DNA from 2 places in the Mycobacterium minnesotense genome. Region 2 is predicted to be linked to the other one. Evidence: riboswitches for the same ligand, from Rfam matches in the RefSeq annotation. Region 2 holds a riboswitch; the other holds the start of a gene.
The links. Region 2 has a riboswitch for magnesium ahead of G6N09_RS08215 (PE family protein). Riboswitches for the same ligand answer to the same signal wherever they lie in the genome.
Positions count from the first base shown of each region.

Region 1: linked by a shared signal. The riboswitch ahead of G6N09_RS10470 (Rv1535 family protein) and the one ahead of G6N09_RS08215 (PE family protein) in region 2 are both predicted to bind magnesium.

Region 1 is NZ_AP022589.1:2,257,533-2,268,039, forward strand. Features, by position in the region: gene G6N09_RS10465 (MFS transporter) at 67-1,830, shown strand; M-box (ykoK) riboswitch at 1,955-2,122, shown strand; gene G6N09_RS10470 (Rv1535 family protein) at 2,348-2,551, shown strand; gene G6N09_RS10475 (hypothetical protein) at 2,570-2,848, opposite strand; gene G6N09_RS10480 (cation-translocating P-type ATPase) at 2,845-7,326, opposite strand; gene G6N09_RS10485 (hypothetical protein) at 7,337-7,837, opposite strand; gene G6N09_RS10490 (exodeoxyribonuclease III) at 7,965-8,768, opposite strand; gene G6N09_RS10495 (N-acetylglutamate synthase, CG3035 family) at 8,791-9,711, opposite strand; gene G6N09_RS10500 (peptide deformylase) at 9,721-10,314, opposite strand; gene G6N09_RS10505 (nucleoid-associated protein NapA) at 10,489-10,507, shown strand, end outside.
Region 2 is NZ_AP022589.1:1,756,570-1,767,076, forward strand. Features, by position in the region: gene G6N09_RS08180 (nuclear transport factor 2 family protein) at 1-343, opposite strand, end outside; gene G6N09_RS08185 (LLM class F420-dependent oxidoreductase) at 340-1,206, opposite strand; gene G6N09_RS08190 (SDR family NAD(P)-dependent oxidoreductase) at 1,330-2,169, shown strand; gene G6N09_RS08195 (TetR/AcrR family transcriptional regulator) at 2,150-2,764, shown strand; gene G6N09_RS08200 (hypothetical protein) at 2,717-3,445, opposite strand; gene G6N09_RS08205 (DUF1906 domain-containing protein) at 3,442-4,239, opposite strand; gene G6N09_RS08210 (acyl-CoA thioesterase) at 4,285-5,250, opposite strand; M-box (ykoK) riboswitch at 5,707-5,878, shown strand; gene G6N09_RS08215 (PE family protein) at 6,168-6,467, shown strand; gene G6N09_RS08220 (PPE family protein) at 6,482-7,690, shown strand; gene G6N09_RS08225 (carotenoid biosynthesis protein) at 7,687-8,604, opposite strand; gene G6N09_RS08230 (DUF1906 domain-containing protein) at 8,703-9,497, shown strand; gene G6N09_RS08235 (beta-ketoacyl synthase N-terminal-like domain-containing protein) at 9,747-10,507, opposite strand, start outside.

The sequences.
Region 1 (10,507 bases), 500 kb from region 2:
CAATTAGGTGCCTAATCATTTGCTTAGCTAATATATGTGGCCGGAGCAGAGGGAGCTGATAGAGGCATGACGTCGCAGATCGAGCAGGGCAGTCTCGACGTCGCGGACCCGGATCCGGGTGCGGTCGCCACCGCGCGCCGCCGGCTTCGCTACGACCGTGACCACCCGCGCTACAAATGGGTCGCACTGTCCAACACCACCCTGGGCGTGGTGCTGGCCACCATCAACGGCTCGATCGTGCTGATCTCGATGCCGGCGATCTTCCGGGGTATCGGTCTGAACCCGCTGGAGCCGGCGAACGTCAGCTACCTGCTGTGGATGTTGATGGGCTATCTCCTGGTGTCGGCCGTGCTGGTGGTGTTCTTCGGCCGGCTCGGGGACATGTTCGGCAGGGTGCGGATCTACAACGTCGGATTCGTGGTGTTCACCGTGGCCGCGATCGCGTTGTCGGTCGACCCGTTCGACATGGGCCGCGGCGCGCAGTGGCTGATCGCGTGGCGGGTGGTCCAGGGTGTGGGCGGTGCGATGTTGATGGCGTCGTCGTCGGCGATCCTCACCGACGCATTCCCGGCCAATCAGCGTGGCATGGCCCTGGGTGTCAACCAGGTGGCCGCCGTCGCGGGGTCCTTCGTCGGTCTGCTCATCGGTGGCGTGCTGTCGGAATGGGACTGGCGAGCGGTGTTCTGGGTCGGGGTGCCGATCGGAGTGCTGGGCAGCGTCTGGTCACTGCGCTCGCTACACGAGCTTGGCCAGCGGGCACCGGCGAAGCTGGACTGGGCGGGCACCGCCACCCTGGGCCTGGGCCTGACCGTGTTGCTGACCGCCATCACCTACACCATTCAGCCGCATGGGGATTCGCCGACCAGCTGGACCAGTCCGGCCGTGCTGGGTTCGCTGGCGCTCGGCGTGGTGCTGCTGGTCCTGTTCTGCTTCATCGAGTTGCGGGTCGCGGCGCCGTTGCTCGACGTACGGCTGTTCATGATTCCCGCGTTCGGGATCGCCAATGCCGCCGGCCTGTTGTCGGCGATCGGTCGTGGCGGAATGCAGTTCATGCTGATCATCTGGCTGCAGGGCATCTGGCTGCCGCTGCACGGCTACAGCTATGAATCGACGCCATTGTGGGCGGGCATCTACCTGCTGCCTATGACTGCCGGATTCTTGTTGGCCGGTCCACTGGCCGGCTCGTTGTCGGATCGCCATGGTGCCCGACCGTTCACCGTGGGCGGCATGCTGCTGATGGCGGCGACGTTCGTGGGGTTGGTGCTGCTTCCGGTCAATTTCGACTACTGGGTTTTTGCGGCGCTGGTGTTCCTCAACGGGCTGGGGGGCGGCATCTTCACCGCACCCAACAGTGCCGTGGTCATGTCCAGCGTGCCTGCCGATCAGCGGGGGGCGGCCTCGGGCGTGCGGGCCACGTTCTTCAATGCCGGTACGTCCCTGTCGATCGGCATCTTCTTCTCGCTGATGGTGATCGGCCTGGCCAACACACTGCCGGCGGCTTTGGAAACGGGGCTGCAGGCGCAGGGTGTGCCCGCCGACGTCGCCGACCAGGTGGCCAACACCCCGCCGGTGGGCAGCCTGTTCGCGGCGTTTCTGGGCTACAACCCGGTCGGTGAACTGCTGGCTCCGTCGGGTGTGCTGGCCCAGCCGGGTGTCGACGTGAACACCTTGACCGGGCACAGCTTCTTCCCGCAGCTGATCTCGGGTCCGTTCCATGCCGGCCTGGCCGTGGTGTTCGCCGCGGCGGCGGTGATGATGCTGCTCGGCGCGCTCGCATCGTGGCGCACGCCCGGCCGGTATGCCGCCGAGCCGGTGAACTCGCGGGACTGATTTCGGGTGCTGTTGGGGCCAAAGTGCTGGTAGGGGTGCGTGGATGTTGCGTTTCGGCAACGGTGCCCGACCCGCGCGGCGATGGAGTTGACCGAGTCTGACGCGTGAGGCACTATGGGTCATGCAAGCACCTCGTTAGGTGAGGCGTCTGCACGGACATAGGCCACTGACCCCGAACGTCGAAAGACGCCCCGGGTCAGGACAGCTCCTCCCGGCTTAAGGGTTGAGCCCAAGTGGCTTCCCGAAAGGGACACGCCGTGCAGTGTCGAAACTCTGACGAGAGGGGTGCGGTCTCCCGGGTATCGGGGCTGCCCTCCTACGCATGCGGTGAACCTGGCACGCCAGCGCGTGCCCGCGACCGAGAGGAGGTGTGGGACGAATGAGTTCCGGTGATAGTCCGAGTCGATATCTGACGTCTGTTCCGTCCCCATCCGAACGGTCGCATACCGCCTCCAGCTGAGCCACGACCTGGCTCTCTGTTGAGCGCGTAGCACCGTTACGCGACTAGGAGGCCATCATGGTTGCAATCGCTTACACCGACATCTCGGCTCCGGCCCCCCGTGCGACGAGCACGGTGAAGACGCTGGACCGTCGTCCTGCCGCGCCCGCCGCGCCCACCTCGGACCCGGTGGTCGACATGACCACGCGGCTGCTCAGTGGACCGCTGCACCAGATGTACGCACTCCTGTGGCGCGTCGGAGTGCTGACCGTCAGCGACTGAGCTTCAGTCAGAGGACGTCTACTCCGCGTCTTCTAAGGCCTCGCCGAGCTGTTCCAGAACCTCACTGCGGTGGTTGCTGGCCAAAATGTGGCCGGCAGCCACCGCCACGGCCACCGGCCAGTCGATGATCTCGAAAGCGGCCAGCAGTGCCAGCCCGCCGTAATAGGCCAGTTGCTCGGGTCGAGGCACCGTCACCTTGCCGAACAGCGGCAATTCCACGGCAAACCCCTCCGCGGCGCGAATGTGGGCGACGGCCTCCTGCTGGGATGCGTTGCGCCGCGGCTTGTCCGCCATCATGAACCTCCTGGTGGCGACTGATCGCCGGATGATCGGGCCGCGACCGTTACGCGGCGAGAGTCAGTGTCCTCATTGTGCACAAGCCGCAGCCGCGGCGCGGCCCGACCGTTGGAGGACGGCGGACCGTGCGGTTGCCGCGGTCCGGGAACAATGAACTCCTTGGGCTTCGCGGCGTTCTCCTGCAGCCCCGACCACAGCCGGGGTACCACGGCAGCGCCGACGGTGGCCACCGTCGCCGTGCCCAGCGCCTGGGCCCAGCCCAGCGGACCGATCGGGGTGCAACCCAGCAGCTGGCTCACACCGGGAATGGTGATCAAGGTCCCCATCACCCCGAGCGAGCCGAAGGCAGTTGCCACCACCACCGGATCGCGGGAGTCCAACAGGGTCTGCCCCAGCTGCGTGGCGACCAGTGACACCAACGCCACCGTGGAGGCCCGCTGCGGCAGGCCGGTGACCGAGGCCAGGCCCCATGCGCCCACCGCGGCCGACGCCGTCGTCACGCCGCGCACGGCGACCGTGCGCCACAGCGCGCGCTCGTCGGGACCGTGCCCGCCCGCGGCGGCCTGCTCGTTGAGGGAGCTGACCGCCAGTGCGGTGGCCGGCAACGCATCCGTCAGCATGTTGACCAGCAGCAGCTGGCGGGCGTTCAGCGGAGAGCGGCCGGTCAGCGCGCTGCCGATGATCGCGAATGCCACCTCGCCGGCGTTGCCACCCAGCAGCACCGCCACGGCGGCCTGCACCCGTTGCCACAACTCGCGGCCCTCGTCCAGCGCGTCGAGCAGCGTGTCGATTCGCTCGTCGAGCAGCACGACGTCGGCGGCGCTGCTGGCCGCCTCGCTGCCGTGTGCGACCACCGCGATCCCGACGGTGGCTGCGCGGATCGCCGCGGCGTCGTTGGCGCCGTCCCCGACCATCGCCGTGACCTGGCCGGTGCGTTCCAGGGTCTGGACGATCTGCACCTTGTTCTCGGGGGACATCCGAGCGAACACCACCCGATCGGCCACCGCGAGTTCCTGGTCCTTGCGGGACAACGCATCCCATTGTGCGCCGCTGATCACCTGATCGCTGTCGACCTCCAGGCCCAGCTCCCGTGCGATAGCCGTCGCGGTCAGCGGATGGTCGCCGGTGATGAGGCGCACCGGAATCCGACGGCGCTTGAGGTCGGCGAGCAGTTCGGTGGCCTCGTCGCGCGGGGTGTCGGACAGTCCGAGCAGGCCCACGAAGGTCAGACCTTCGCGGCAGACCTCGGCGATCTGGTCGGGTTCGGGATCTGCACCTAACGCCTTGCGCTGCGCGGGAGTCAGTTCCCTGCGGGCCACCGCGATCACCCGCAATCCGTCGCCGGCCAGCGCGGCCACCGACTGTTTGACGGCCGGACCGGCCCCGGTGCACGCCAACACCATTTCCGGGGCGCCCTTGAGCGTCAGCTCGGTGCCGCGCACCGACGCCGAGTACGGGCGCCCGGAGCGGAACGGCAGGTGCGCCGCGGGACCTGCAGGCGCGGATGCCCCCGCGGACTCAGCGCCTTCCACGATGGCGTTGTCTGTGGCGTGTACCTGGCGGGTGCCGTTGGGCACCGGTGCTGCGCTTGCCGCGAAGTGCAGCACGTCGTGCTCGGTGAAGCCCGCCGCCGGGTGTACCTGCGAGACCCGCAACCGGTTCTTGCTCAGTGTTCCGGTTTTGTCGAAACAGACGACGTCGACGCGGCCCAGCGCTTCCACCGAACGCGGCACCCGAACGAGCACCCCGGATTTGGTCAACCGTCGTGCCGACGCCTGTTGCGCCAGGGTGGCCACTAGGGGCAGGCCCTCGGGTATGGCCGCGACGCTGACCGCGATCCCGCTGGCCACTGCCTGCCGCAGCCCGATCCGGCGGGCCATGCCCAGCCCCGTTACCAGCGCACCGCCGGCCAGGCTGATCCGCCATGCCTTGCCGGTGAGCAGGCTCAGTTGATGCTGCAAGCCGACCGCGGAGTGCTCACCGGCCACCAGCTCGGCGGCCCGGCGTCCGTGGGTGTCGCCGCCGATCGCGGTCACCAATGCCACCGCGGTCCCGGTAACCACCGTGGTCCCGGCATAGACCATGCATTCGCGGTCGGCCAGATCGGCACCGGGAGTGGCCTCGACCTGCTTGACCACCGTCAGCGATTCGCCGGTCAGCGACGACTCGTCGACCTCGAGATCGATCGCGTCGATCAGCCGGCCATCGGCGGGAACCACCTCATGGGCATGCACCTCGATCACATCACCCGGCAGCAGTTCCTCGGCCGGGATCTCGCAGTGGCTGCCGTCCGGCAGCACCTTGCGCGCCGGGGCGACCTGCTCATTGAGCAGGACACTGAGCCGACGCTCGGCGACCAACCGCTGTGCGGCGGCCAGCATCGCGTTGCCGCCCAACACCGAGCCGACCAACATGGCGTCGACGGGGGAGCCCAGCACTGCGCTGGCTGCAGCCCCCAGCGCCAGCACCGGGGTGATCGGGTCGGACAGCTCGCTGCGCACGGCTTGGGCGAACTGCCGCAACAGCCGCGGCGGTGCGGTTCGCTGTGCCCCGCGGCGGGCAAGATCGACGGCCGCCAATGCGGCTGCGGCGGCGGGAGCGTGGTGCGGCGGGGTGGTCGACTCGTCCAACTCCGGTGGCGGCAGGACAGCCCGCACCTGGTCGACCGACATGGCGTGCCATTCGTGCACCGCCGCCGGTCGGGGTACCGCGGTGTCCACGGCGCGGCGGGCCAACCAGTAGCCCGACAGCGCTCCCGCTGCTGCTCCGGTGGTCACCGGACCCGGTCCGCTGCCGCGCACACCGGGCAGCATCAGCAGTGAACCCAAGGCGGTGGCGCCGGTGGCGAGCTCGACCCCGCGACGGCTGGCGGAGCGAGCGGCCGGCAGCGCGTGCAGGATGCGCCACACCGCGCCCAGGTCGGTCAGCAGCAGGTCGGCATACCAAGGTGGGACGCCGTCGTCAGGCAGCATGCCCAGCGCCACGTCGGCCGCCGCGAGCGCCTGCACGGCCGTGGCAGACAGCACCGCGACGTCATGGCCCTCGCCCTGGTAGGTGGACACCGCGGCAGCCAGGGCCTCGTCTGTGGAGGCCCCGTTCAGGGGCCTGATCTCGTCGAAGACCGGCCGCAGCTCACCGAGTGCCTCGGCCTCGACAGAGACCACTTCGACATCGGCGCGGCGGGCTTCGGTCACCACTGCGGCGGCCAGGGGAAGCAGTGCGGGCTGGAACGAGGCCTGTACGCCGGCTCGGGCGCCGACCCGATGCCATCCGGCGGTGAGTCCGGCCTCGGTCAACTTGGCTTGAGCCTGCGTCCACGCCGCACGCAGTTCGTCGTCGTCGGCGCCGCGTACCTGCATCACCCGCAGGGTGTCGCCACACAGCACGCGGGGATCGATGATCACGGTGTCAACGCGGTCGAGCTCACGCAGACTGCCCGGACGCAGCACCACGGTGCCGTGGTGATCGGCCAAACCCCGGCCCAGGGTGGCGGCGAATGCCTCGCGTGCCGTACGGGTCGCCTTGGGCGCGGTCACCGCGGCCGCCGTTCCGGCGAGATCGGGATTGCGGGTCACAGCACCGATCACCCCGGCGCCGACGACCTGTGCCCAGGCGCTCCGTGTCACGTGTCGTTCTACGGGACCGGCCGGTCGTGGCGACGGGCGTTGGGGTGCGGCCACCGGGGGGTGGCCGGCGTGGTCGGCGAGCTCCGGTTCGAGGCGGCGCCAGGCCCTTGCCTCGGCGCGTTCCTCCCCGGTGCGCATCGCCTCGACCGACAGGTCCACCGCCAGCGACGTCGGCGCCTGGTTGAGGGTGTGCACGCCCGCGCTGGCCAGCGCCAACAGGGCATCGGTCGCCTGCTTACCGAGGTTGTCCTCCAACAGCCGGCGCAGTCGGGGTTGGTAGTCGATGACGACCACGCCGGCTTCCAGGCCCAAGGGCAGGCCCGGCACCCGCAGCAGCCGCCCCACGGTTGCCACGCCGAGCCCGGCGATATTGGCGCCCAGTGTCGCCACACGCAGTGCCTGAGTCATTCCGTCACCGGGCAGGCTCACCGGCGGGCGTCCGCCGGCTGATTCCGCCCCGTACTGGCTCTCGGCGTCGGCGACCACCTGGCACAGTGCGCGCATCGACACGGTGTCACCGCCGGTGGTGTCCAGCCCGACCACCAGACGGGACAACGGGTGGTTCAACCGGACCGAGGTCACCCCGGGCAATGCACGGGCCGCGCCCTGCACTGCGGTCGCCAGTTCGGCTCCGGCGGGACCGTCGAGACCACGGACCTCGACCCAGGCCCGTCCCTCGCCGCGGAAGCATCGCCGGGACAGCACCGGAGCGCCGTCGCCGTTCGGCAACACCGCGCCGGCCACGTCGGCAGCGGTCTGCACCGAGGCCTCGACCAGTGCGGAGGTGAGTTGAATACCGAAATTTGCTGCGCGCAGCGGGAGAGAGCGCCGGAAGGCGTGGCCTAGATTCACTCGCACCCGACTAGTGGCGGGTGCGCGTGCGGGTGCTGCTGCCGGCGCCGGTACGCGTTTGCCGTGCCGCCGTCTTCTTCGGTTGCGGGCTGCGGCGCGCCGACGTCGAAGATCCCGTCGACTTCGCCGGCTTTGCGGCCTTGAGCGGCGGCACTGCCTGCACCGGCTTGGCCGGCCGTGCGGCCGGGGCGGGGGCCTTGGCCTGCGCCTTGCTGTCCTTAGACCGGTCCGACAGCTGCTTGAGCACCAGTGCCGTGCCGCCCACCGCCACCAAAACCGGCCACTCGACCAGCCCCGCAACGCCGAGGGCGCCCAGGGTCAGCGCAGCCGCCGGCGTCGAGTGGCTGCCGGTGCGCAGCCCGCGCTGAACGCCGCTAGCTGCTCCCTTCACGCCGCCGATTGCCCCGTTGACTGCGGCTCCGCCGATGGCTCCGGCCGCTTCAGTGGTCATCGTGACCGCGCGGCTTGCCGCTCCGGCCACTTTTCGTACCGTCCCTGCGACGGCGTTCATGGGAATTCCCTGCCCTTCAAATGAGCAAATTGGATAATCCGCCCATCTTATGCGCGATTCCGCCAGCGGTCCGAAATCCACACCGAATTCATAGAACTGAGACATTCATAGAACTGAGACGCGCCAATCAGTCCCGCCGGATCTCGACGAGCACCGGCGCGTGGTCACTCGGGGACTTGCCTTTGCGTTCGTCACGGACGATCTCGGCGTGCGCTACCCGAGACGCCAATGCAGGGGAGCCCAGGATGAAATCGATGCGCATGCCCTGCTTCTTCGGAAACCGCAGCTGGGTGTAATCCCAGTATGTGTAGACCCCGGGCCCGGGAGTGAAAGGTCGCACCACATCGAGGAACTTCGCGTCGGCCATCGCCTGAAACGCCAAGCGCTCGGGTTGCGAGACGTGTGTCGCCCCCTCGAAGAACTCCATACTCCAGACGTCGTCGTCGTGTGGCGCGATGTTCCAGTCGCCCACCAGTGCGATCGGTGCCGTGGGGTCGTTCTGCAACCAGCCCTCGGCGGTATTACGCAGCGCGGCCAACCAATTGAGCTTGTAGGTGTAGTGCGGGTCGTCGAGGGCGCGGCCGTTCGGCACGTACAGGCTCCAGACCCGCACCCCGCCGCAGGTAGCCCCCAGCGCCCGCGCCTCCACGGCGGGATCGGCGTCGGCCTTGGCCCAGCCGGGCTGGCCGGGAAACCCGACTTCGACATCGTCCAGCCCGACCCGCGATGCGATCGCCACCCCATTCCACTGGTTCAGGCCGACATGGGCGACCTCGTAGCCCAATTCGTGAAACGGCAGTGTGGGGAATTGGGCGTCGGTGCACTTGGTCTCCTGTATGGCCAGGACATCGACGTCGGCGCGGGCCAGCCAATCGGTCACCCGATCCACTCGGGTCCTGATGGAGTTGACGTTCCAGGTGGCCAGTCGCAGCGCAGTCACGCAGCCACCCTACTTAGCCGCTCAGTGACCGAGCGTCGATGTAGCCGGTGCGGTGTTGGCCGGCGAATCCGGCTGCTTCGAAGAACCCGAATGCCGCCGGGTCGGTGGTGGGGACGATGGCGTAGCCGCGGGTTGCGCCGCGGTCGGCGCCCCAGGCCGCCAACGCGGCGCAGATCCGTCGGCCGTGCCCGCGCCGGCGGTGGCCTTCGGCCACCTGAACTGCCGTCAGCCCGAGCCAGCGAGTTCCCTCTGGCCCCTCGGTGACGCTGCCCCTCCCGATGGCCACACCGGGAATCGAGGCAAAGACCACGTGGCCGTCGATCACTGCGGTCAGCACCTCCTGAGGAGCTGTCGCGCCGTGGTCACGGGCGAAGGTCAGCCAGGCGGCGTCGGGTTCGGCGTCCATCACCATGTCGTCAGACGCCGTCCCGGCGGTGACGTCGCACACCAAGGTTCGGGTCTCATACTGGAGCGCAACGCCCGCCGGCATCCGTAGCAGGCGCTCCGGCACCGCCAGGTACGGCGGCAGACCGCGCTGCGCGTACCAGTCGCGGATAGCCGGAATGGAGCTCGGATGGGCGAACATGTCCAGTGGCACAGCCGAATTGGCGGCGAGGTCGGCGCCAGGTCCGGCCCGCAGCAGCCAGCCGTCGAGCCATTGGTTTTCGCTGCCCGGCCAGGCGAGCGCGGCGGCGTGTTCGACGGAACGGATCGCTGAGTTCTTCACCGGCCGATCGGTCAGTCGTCGCACGTACAACACATCGGCGTGCCGACAGTCGTGGACCACCCCGTCGGCCGAGCGCACCCGAACCAGCGGCCCGGTGGCCACCAGATGCCCGATCACGTCGCCCATCGGTGGCTGGGAGCCGGGAGCGCGCAAGTAGCGCAGACTCACCCGGACGCCGATCTCAGGCAGTTCGGGGGGCTCGGACACGCGGGCTCGTCAGTGACCGAACGGATCGGGCACATCGCCCGGGATCCACGACAGGCCGGGCACGCCCCAACCGTTGGACTTGACCGCCCGTTTCCCGGCGCGGGCGTTGCGGCCCACCAACATGTCCAGATAGAGCAGGCCATCGAGGTGGCCGGTCTCGTGTTGCAGCATGCGGGCAAACAGTCCGGTGCCTTCCAATGTCACTGGGCTGCCATCGGCGTCCAACCCCGTGACCCGCGCCCACTCCGCCCGGCCGGTCGGAAACGACTCGCCGGGCACCGACAGGCAGCCTTCGTCGTCGTCATCGGGATCGGGCATGGTCTCGGGCCGCTCGGAGGTCTCCAGCACCGGATTGACCACGACTCCGCGACGTCGCGTGGTGGAGCGGCGGTCGTCGGCACAGTCATAGACGAAGACCCGCAGACCTACCCCGACCTGGTTGGCGGCCAAGCCGACGCCGTTCGCGGCGTCCATGGTCTCGTACATCGTGGTGATCAGCTCGCCGAGGTCAGCGGGCAGGGATCCATCCTCGGCGACGGGCACCGGGCTGGTCGGGGTGTGCAGGACGGGATCGCCCACAATGCGGATGGGAAGGACGGCCATGACCGCAAATCTTAGGTGCCCGCCGCTGGTCGACTGCAGCGGCCACGGCGACGCGCGGGGCCGGCTCCCGATTCAACACCGCCTGGCGTGATTCAATATTCGCGCAGAACACGTCGCCGAAAACAAGCGAACGTTTGCAGCGAGTGAACTTTCCGGAAGGGTCCAGGAAACGATATGGACGGCGCCATGGCGC
Region 2 (10,507 bases):
CGCGAAACCCGCTGCCCTGTTTGACCAGCAGCGTCGACTCACAGACCGCGATTGCCTCGTCGCCGGTGACAGTGACCACCGCCGGGCCCAGGAAGTGGGTGCACCCGTGCGTGATCAGGCCCTGGTGACCCGGCGAGCGGACCATGGCCGCTATCTCCTCGCGCCCGTTCATCAGCCAGTCTTCTACGTCGTACACACCGTCCTCGCACCACAGCGCCGCAGTGGATTCGGCATCACCGGCATCGACCAGCGGACCGTAGGAGGCGATCAGCCGCTCGATGGCACGCTCATCCTCGATCCGCTGCAGGCGCCGCTGCAGATCGGCCAGCTGTGGCTCGGTCACCGGCCCTCCCGATACGACGGGTCCGCCAGCTCGGCCAGCGCGCGTAGCTGGTCCTGATAGTGGGCCGCGGAATGTGCCGCGATGGAGGCGTTGACCTCGGTGGCACCGAGATCCACCAGCCGGCCGAGTCGGTCCAGGGTCTGCTGGGGGGAGCCGATCGGATCCAGGGGCGGCGTCGACAAGGCCACGGCGAAGCCCTCCGGGAGATCCACCGCGCCAAGATATTCCGTCAGCGTGGCGACGCTGAGGCCAAACGGTGTCCACCCGTCGCCGAGCTGCATCGCGCGCCGAAGTGAGCGACGGGTGTGCCCACCCACCCAGATCGGCACCCGCGATTGGACCGCGCAGGGCTCCACGACCATGTCGGCGAACTGGTAGTGGCTGCCGTGATAGACGGGCCGGGTCTGCGACAGCGCCGCCCGCAGTGCCGTGAGAGAGTCGTCGGCACGCGCGCCACGGTCGTCCCAGGCGCTGCCGAGCAGGTCGAACTCCTCGCGCAGCGATCCGACTCCGACACCCAGGATCAGCCGGCCGCCACTGAGTCGGTCGAGGGTCCCATAGCGCTTGGCGATTTCCAGTGGGTGGTGGTAGCCCAGCACCACCACAGAGGTGACCAATCGGATCTGGCTGGTGCGGCCCGCCAGAAACGCCAACGTGGCCAACGGATCCCAGTATGTGGTGCCGCGGCCGGGGGCGGCATGGGCGGGGACCGCGACATGCTCAGAACAGGTGAGGTGGGTGAATCCCAAACGGTCCGCGAGGGCGGCGATCTGGGCAAGGTCGTCGACTCCGGCAGCGGCCTCCCAGCTGGATGCCACCCCGGGAATCTGGATCACCACCGGCGTGGCCAGGCCGAGTCGCATCAGCGGGCCCGTGCCCGGCGGCCGCTGTAGCGCAATGGTTCTGAGCCTTCCGTTGGGTCGCGAGGGTGAGGTAGCCTCGGCCGAAAAGAAACTAGAATTCATTTTAGTTATAGGGAGGGTCAGTTGTCTAGCGGTGATCAGTCCGGGTGGGCGCTGCAGTACGGTCCGTGGGCCGTGGTGGCAGGCGGCTCCGAAGGGGTCGGCGCCGAGTTCGCGCATGTGTTGGCCACCGCCGGCATCAACCTGGTCCTGATCGCACGTAAACCGGCGCCGCTGCGCCACACCGCCGATCGATGCCGCGCACTGGGCGTGCAGGTCCGGGAACTCACCGTGGACCTGGCCCGTCCGGATGCCGTGGTCCAAGTCGCCGAGGCGACGTCGGAACTTCAGGTCGGCCTGCTGATCTACAACGCCGGCGCCAACACCCACAGTGCAGAGTTCCTCGACGGGGATCTGGCGGCGTTCGAGCGCGTCCTGGACCTGAACGTGCGGACTCCGCTAGGGCTGGTCCATCACTTCGGCACCGCGATGCGCCTACGGCAGCGCGGCGGGCTGCTGCTGGTCGGGTCGCTGGCCGGATACCTCGGGTCGGCACGTCAGAGCGTCTACGGCGGCGCGAAGGCGTTCTCCCGGATCTACGCCGAAGGACTGTGGCTCGAACTGCGCGACGCCAACGTGCACGTTCTGGAGTTAGTTCTCGGGGTGACCAGGACTCCGGCCATGCAGCGGGCCGGCCTCAACTTCGACATTCCCGGGATGCGGGTCTCCGATCCCGCAGATGTCGCCCGCGAGGGTCTCGAGGCACTGCCCCACGGCCCCGTGTACGTGATCGCGGCGCACGCCGACAGCCCCGCCCTGCGTGCCACCTCGGATCGGTCTGCGGCGGTGCTCGCCTCGCATCGAATGATGCGGCGGTTGCTCCCATCGGCCCCCCACGAGTCCGATGCCCCGCCCGCCGATTGAGCGTCAGGCCGCGATTCCCAGCACTGCCGCTCAGCGGCAACGCTGCGACCGCATCCTTGCCACCGCAGCCCGGCTGGGTGCACGCGACGGCCTGGCGGCGGTCCGGATGCAGGACGTGGCCGATCAGTCCGCGGTGTCGATCGCGACCGTCTATCGGTACTACCCCACCAAGCATCACCTGTTCAGCGCACTGTTGTTGCACTACACCGGCAACGCCGGGCCCACACACCGGCCGACCGGATCTCCGGCAGAAGACGTCACCGATCTGATGGTGGGCATCTGCCGATCGATGCTCGCCCGCCCACGGCTGGCCCACGCCATGATCACCTCGGTCAATGCCCGCAGGTCCGAGTCCAGCGCGGCCGGTGACTTCGGCCTGCGCGACGGCATCCTGTCTGTTGCCGGGATCTCGCAACCGGCGCCGCAAGACAGCCAGCTGGCACTGCTGGTGGAACAGTGCGCCTACGGGATCCTGTCCTGGGCGGTAATGGGTGCGACGACTCCGGAGCAGGCTGAACGCGACATGCGGCGGGCCTGCCAGCTCCTGCTAGCTCCCTGGCGAGTCGACCCGCACACCACCGCGGCGCGGGCCTGACAGCGGGCCCGTGGTCGAGGCATGACCCGGGTGGGGCATGGCCAGCGCGGTCCCCAGAATCCAGGCGAACAGCACCGCCGGCATCGCGGTGATCGTCGGGCCCTCCAGCGACAGCGCGCCGGTCCGGAAGACGAAGCTCAGGATCAGCACCGGGTGGGCCACCGCGGCCACGACCGCGAGGTGCCCGGTGTAGGCCGGAAGCACTCCCCGCACGTAGACCGCGATGGCAAACGCGACCAGCGCGACCACGATGGGCATGCCCGACATGGCCAATAGGCCGAATGTCAGGTCGTAGAGCAAGGAGGCTGTGTCGGCGCTGCGCCGCCGGTACAACAACAGGTCAAAGGCGGTGAACCCGCTGAGCAGCAAGGTCACGCTCACGATGTACCCACCGGCGAAACAGGTCGGCAGGATCGACTTCACCGGAACCCGGTCGCGCAGGTAGGCCCAGACCGCGGCGCCGAAAACCAGCCACAACGTGACGCCGATGGTATTGAGCGTCATGGTCAGCACCAGTCGGTCGTGGTGCGCCGATGCCCACCGCGCCACATCCACGGATTGCGTCCGGGTAGCCGGGAAGGTCCAGATCGGATACACCAGGAGGGTGAGTGCGGGCAGAACCACACCCAGAACTCCGGACCACCGCGCCACCCGTGCTGCGTCCCAGGATCTGTCGATCATGACTGTCCCCCCTGTTGTCGGGCTAGGTCCCATTGACCGAAGTCGGCGGCCAAGACGTCGTCGACGTCCACATGCACACCACCGATGACAAATCCCGGCTCGGTCGCGGTGACGATTTCGCGCTGGAAGAGCACGGCCGCGGGTACACGTTCCCCGTGCGACCACGCTCGGGTCTGCCATGCCCACCGGTACCCCGCGCTGGTCGATTCTCCGATCACCTCGTCGGCGATGGCCCAGCTGCACTGACGGGCACCGCCGTAGATTCCGGTGCGGTCGGCACCCAGCACCGAGTTGATGCCGCGAAACCATTGGACCGCAACGTTTTTCCACGTCGTGGCGTCGATGTCCTCGTCGACACTGAAGAAGATCGGCGCGGTCGGTGGGCCCCCCGCGGCGGCGTGCAGCCGTAACGCCGTGCGGGCATCCGCCACGCCGCCGTCATAGCCCCGGGTGAAGTCCGACGGCGAGTGCGCCCATCCCGGCTTGCCGTACTGATAACAGCTGGCCACCTGCAAGCCCGCCGCCCGCAGCGAGTCGGCATAGTCACGGGTGACGGGCTTGAAATCAAAGGTGGCACCCGGCCGCAGTTCGGAGACGTAGACCAGCGCCCCATCGAATCCAGCGGCCTTGATCTGCTCCGGCTGTACGAGGCGGTCGGCAAAGTCGATGACCTGCAATCCGGTGGCTCCGGCCCGCGCTACGCCGCCCGTCGCCCCGAGGGCGCCGGGAAGGGCCAGTGCTGGTCCGAGTAACGCGGCATACCTGAGCACGTCGCGCCGCGAAGCGGTACGCATCACAACCGAGAAGGGTACCGGCCGCAGGTCTCCAGAACGTGGCGATCAGGTGCGTTCGGTTCGAGCCGGCGCAGCGCCCGCCCGCACCAGGACTTCCTGCGCGGTGCTGGCCACGTGCCGACCGCTGGCATCGACCAGGGTGCCGCGCACCAGGGCACGGTGTCCTGCGGTAGCGACGGTCTGCTGGGTGTAGAGGTGCCAACGGTCGAAGTGCACCGGGCGGTGCACCCATAGCGTGTGATCCAGCGTGAGCCCGGTGTGGGTGGCATGGTCGACGCGCTGCGGATAGCTGCGAAACGCGGTGTCTACCAGGAGGTAATCACTGGCGTAGGCGAGCAGGAACGCGTTGAGCTGCGAGTCACCGGCGGCAGCACGCGGCAGGCGCATCCAGTGGTTACGCGGGCCTGGCGCCTGGCGACCGCCGAGGAAGACCGGCGCTTCGGCGGTGCGCATCTCCAGCGGCGGGGGTTGCTCGATCCAGGCGGTTCCCCGGTCGGCTAGGTGTGGCGGGGCGTTGAGCACCCAGTGCTGCAGCAACGGAAGGTCCTCGGGTGCGAGGCCGGGCAGCGGCTGGGGTGCGCTCTCGTCGGTGTCGGCGCTGGTGTCGAACGACACCGTGGCGATCATCCGGGTCCGGCCGTCCTGCTGCACGGTGACCTGCCGCGCCGACATGGACCGACCGTCACGGGTGCGCTCGACGGTGATCTCCACCGGCAATCCGGGATCGCCGGGTCGCAGAAACGAGGCGTGGATGGAGTGGGCGGTGAGCTCGGGGACCGTGGCGGCGGCCGCGGCCATCGCCTGAGCGAAGAGCTGGCCCCCGAATACGCGGCCGAACCGGGCGGCTTCGTTGCCCGCCCGAAAGCGGTCTGAGCCCAGCGGCTGCAGGCTCAACACCTGCTCCAGCCGGTCGAGCGCGTCCAGCGTGGCGCGTTCGAGCTGACTTCCCGACCCCAGCAGCGGGCCGCGGTAGTCGGGGCGCGCGGAGACCTCGGACGCCGATGTCTGCACGATTTCCTCCTCACCCGCTGTGGCCCGTTCGCGGCGGACTGCCGACACGGGTAGCCGGTGATGTGACTGCTGGTCCATTCAAGTTAATCCGAGCGACATAGGTCAAGGGCGTGGGGCTGACCGCGCACAGGCAACCACGTGATCTCAGAGCCGCCGGGGACGCTGCCGAAGGTCGCCGTGTGATTCACCGAATCGTCTTTCTAAGAAGCCGACTTGCTGTCGGTTGAGCAGGGCTACCTCGGAATCTGTTGGTATTTTTCGCAGTTCACCGCAACGGTCGCATCGACGCTCTTACCAACACCACATAGATCGCGATTGGCAAACTTTGAGGCACAACGAAAGCGGCCTGGATACAGGGCAATTCGACATCCACGTCCGCTTTTTGGCAACACATCTCGTCGTTCGGCACCGCCCATTCGAGTTGACTCGCCCCAACGTTGATGCCACCATGGCCGCGACGCACCTCGCTAGGTGAGGCGTCTGTACGGATACAGGCCACTGACCCCAAACGTCGAGAGACGCCCCGGGTCAGGACAGCTCTTCCCGAATTAAGGGTTGGGCCCAAGTGGCTTTCGGCTTAGTGCCGGATACGGCGTGCAGTGCCAAAACTCTGTCGAGAGGGTGCCGTCCGGCCGACGCTGCGCTGGTTCGGTTTGTCCCGCTGTGTAAGTCACAACGGCATCCCCGTGTGCCCTGGCCGTGAGGAGGTGGGAGCGACATTGAGTCCGAGCGATAGTCCTTATCCGAGACCGATGACCATTTCATTCGAATCCTGCCCCGGCACTGCTGTCACCTACTGAGTCGGTTCACGCCCTACCGCGTCAACGCTGTCTACATCGAGAGATAACGCTGCTTTTGCGTGCGTTTGTCTTTGTAGCGCAGCGCGATTCGTCATGCAATCCTGAAAGAGAGTCCCCATGTCTTTTGTATCCGCACTGCCCGAAGAGCTGATGGCTACCGCGGTCGACCTGCGCGGTGTCGGCGATACCGTGTCCGCGCAGAGCGCTGCTGCCGCAGCCTCGACTACCGGGGTGCTACCCGCGGCCGCCGATGAAGTCTCGGCACTGACCGCAGCTCAGTTCGCACGGCACGCCCAGATGTACCAAGCGATCAGCAGGCGAGCTGCGGTTGTTCATGAGTTGTTCGTCGACACTCTGCAACGCAACGCACGAGCTTACGCAGCCACGGACGCCGCGAACGTTATCTTGTTCTCCTGAAAGGGTTTTAACCAATGGACTACGGATCAATTCCGCCAGAGATCAATTCGGCGCGCATGTACGCCGGTCCGGGATCGGGCCCGATGCTGGCCGCCGCGGCCTCCTGGAATCTACTTTCCGCGGAACTGCGTTCGGCTGCAACATCTTTCGAGTGGCTGGTAGCCGGCCTGGCCAGTCAAGGATGGTGGGGGCCATCCGCATCGGCGATGACTGCGGCAGCCGAGCCCTACTTTGTGTGGTTGAGCGTAACCGCCGAGCAAGCCGAGCAGACCGCGGCGCAGGCGTACGCCGCGGCCGAGGCGTACGCTGCTGCCCACGCCATGACGGTGCCGCCCGCTGCAATCGAGACCAACCGCGTCTTGTTGGCGTCGTTGGTCAAGACCAATGCCCTAGGACAGAACACCCCGGCTATCGCAGCGACCGAAGCTCGCTACGGCCAGATGTGGGCGCAAGACGCGGTGGCGATGTACAGCTACGCCGCTGCGTCAGCCACCGCTACACAATTGATCCCCTTCGCTGATGCTCCCGAAACCACTCATCAAGACGAAGGCGCGCCGAATGCCGGCGGCGTAGGCCCCACAAATGCCCACGCCCAGCTGCCCGATGCGTTGCGGAACATGGCCTCACCGGCAGTGGGAACGCGTCCCACGGATCCGGACTGGCACTGGACGAAGTTCTTCGACGGCCTCTTCGACGGAACGTGGGGCCACGATGACGGGTCGGGCCTGAACATCAATGCCCAGTTGTGGAACACCATCGCCGCGACCGGCATTTTCGACCCCGGCGGCAACATCGAAGGCTTTACCGGGCTGGCCACGCTCGGGTTTCTCGCACGCGGCATCGACGGTGGCACGGCCGCACTGACCCACGGCGGGATCGGCCCCACCACCGGCATGACACTGGCGTCGACGGCCGCCGCCGGACTGGAGACCGCCGCCCGCCCCCTAGGCGGCGCCGGCTCCCCGGTGGCTGCTGGCATGGGCCGGGCCACCCTGGTCGGTTCGTTGTCCGCGCCGGCCAGCTGGGGAGCGGCGAGCCCGAGCGGTGCTCCCCTGGCTGCGACGGGTAGTGGCTGGTCCGTGGCCCCGGAGAGCAGGTCGATGACAGCCCTGCCGCCACCGATTCCTCCCGGTGGTGCCGGCCGCAACGGCGGTCACGGTCTGGGCACGCCGCGTTATGGCGTCAAGCTCACCGTGATGCCGCGGCCCGTTGGGGTCGGCTAGCCGGCGTGGGTACTCGAGTCATCGATGGCTGGAGATGCTGCCGGGGTGTCCTGATAGAGCCGTATCACGCTGACGACCACGACCAGGCCCATCATGAACCACGTCATCTCAGAGCACGTCTCGTAGATGTCGGACAGGGCAACGGGCGCGCCCTGGATAGTCGTGGTGGCATCGCCGGCACGCAGCAGCCCGAGGTTGACTTGCAGGCCCATGCCGAACCAGATGACCGCCGGCATCAACAACGCCGACCGGGTCGAGGACGTGGGTTCCCGTCGCCACCGTCGTTCGATCAGCGCAAAAGTCTGAAACAGCACCCACCCGGTGATCAGCCATCCGGCGTAGTTGCTCAACGGGACGCCCAGAACGCCACTCGGTTCCCGGTAGGCGAACATGTGGCGTACGTAGGCGCCGATCGGATCGATCACCAGGTCATAACCGCCGACGACGAGGGTAGCGACGACCGGTGTCAGCACCACCGACAGCCATCGACTCTGGAATTCACCCACGATCACCCTGGCGAGAATCCACGCCAACCAGGCCAGAATCACCCAGGCCGCCACAACCACGAACGGCACGCCGAACGCACGGGGCCCGTCCGCGTAATGAACGAAGTAGCCGAACGGGAAGCCGGTCGCGATACTGCATGCCTCGAAGCCCAGACCCACGGTCACGGCGACAGCAAAGTAGGCGATGGCCCCGGCGGGCCGGTAGAGCGTCAACGCATGGAGCAACACGAACGTCGCCAAGGTGGCACCCGAGATAGCTTCGGCGACAGCGGATATCGATCCGGCACTCAGAGCCGTCGTTACCGTCGCAGCGAGGCAGATCGCGACAACGCACCACCCTGCGAGCACCAGCGGGCTCTTGGGCACGCGCGGAGCCGTCGGCGAGGCATGGCTGACGGGCGTCGACACGCACGAATCGTATCCGTCCACGACTCGTTGCAAGGGCGCACGGATGCTCTCGGCGCGGGCAGCACCGTTTACAGCAGTCACATTGTTAACATCGGCGCGTGTCTGACTCTCCACGGACTGCACTTCCTCGCAACCACGTTTCCCGACGTGACGCACTGCGGTACGCGTCCGCCGCGGCTCTCACCGGGCTGGGCGCAGCGTCCGTCGGCGCACCGCTGGCTTCGGCCGCGGCTCCCACGCTCATCGACTACGCCATGCGCCAGATTCCCGCAGCGGACATCCGCGCCGCCGGCCACGCCGGAGTCATCAACTACGTGTCGACGTCGCGGCCGGGCTCGAATTTCGGCGCCAAACCGATCACCCGGCCCTACGCCGAGTCACTCACCGCGGCGGGGCTGGTGATCGTCAGCAACTTTCAGTACGGCAAACCCGGCGGCACCGCGCCGTCGGACTTCACCCGGGGGTATCCCGGCGGCGTCGCCGACGCCCGCACCGCCTGGCAACTGCACAGCGCGGCCGGCGGCGGTCAGACTGCACCGGTGTTCTTCAGCGTCGACGACGACATCGATCGCAATACCTGGAATAGCGTTGCCCTGCCATGGTTTCAGGGCATCAACTCGCTGCTGGGAGTGCAGCGCACCGGGGTCTACGGGGGCGTGAACGTCTGCCAGTGGGCGGCCGCCGACGGTGTCATCGGGGTCTCTCGGACTCCCGGCAAGCGGTGGGCATGGCAGACACGGTCCTGGTCGCGTGGACAAGTCGACCCCGCGGCGGTGCTCTACCAGCGGATCGTGAGTACCGCGTCGACTCCGGGGCCGATCGTCGGCGGGATCGAAGTGGACGTCAACGACGTCTTGGCCCAGGACTGCGGCCAGTGGAACCTACATCCGTGAGGCTGGCAGCTCAGGATTTGCTGGACACGAACAGTGCCAGGGTGATCGCCACAACACATGCGAGGGACGTGTAGACACCCAGGGACGCTGAGGCCATGAGGAGGCTCCTGTCTGCGAAGACGTGGTCGGAATACATTGACGGCCGATCTACGTCCAGCTGCGCAGCTAGACGGCCGTGCCGCGATCGCCAACTAAGCTAGCCGCCTGCCTCAGCCGTCGTCAAACACGACGCCGAGGCCGGGCGCCCGTTCAGGACGGGCTGGCCTCGCCCGCCCGCACCATCTCCCATTCCCCGTCGGAGACCAGATTCCGCCAGTCGACAGGCAGGGCATCCAACGCGTCCTCGATGCAGAACCAGACCGATTCCAGCGGCGACGCTCCCGGAGCCGCGGCGGTGATCCGACTCTCCACGTCGTAGTTCGGCGCATGCGGTGCGTCGCTGAACGGTGCGAGCCCGTTGATCGCGTCCATGACGTAACGCCGCAACTCGGCGTAGGGCATTCCGCGCAGCTCCTCGGGCAGGATCGGGCGGCCGAAGATGTAGTCCTGGGCGGTATGGCCGTAGGGCACCTCGAGCTTGTGCGGCAATGGCTCCTCGGGCAGTCCTCCCGCGAAGTACAACGGCACGATCGGCATCGACATCTCCAGCGCCATGTCCAGGAGCGTGGACGTCAGTCGCTCAACCCGCTGACCCGAGCTGACGCTGCGTGTGCCGTCGGCATGGACCATCACCGATACGCCGAGGGAGGCCGCCTCCCGCTTGAGTTCGTCCACCAGAGCGAAAAACTCCTGCGGCTGCTGCTGGTCGAAATAGCGGAGGTGCCCCAGTTCCTTGCCCGCGGCGGCGTCGATCATGCGCAGCAGGTTTCCCACCCAGCCGGTCTCGTGCTTGGCGTGTCCGATGGTGACCACCTTGGTTCCGGTCAGCCAGGATCCGATCGTGGTGCCGAGCAACGATTCGACCTGCACCTGGTGATTGGCCAACACCAACACCGGACGGCCGTAGACGG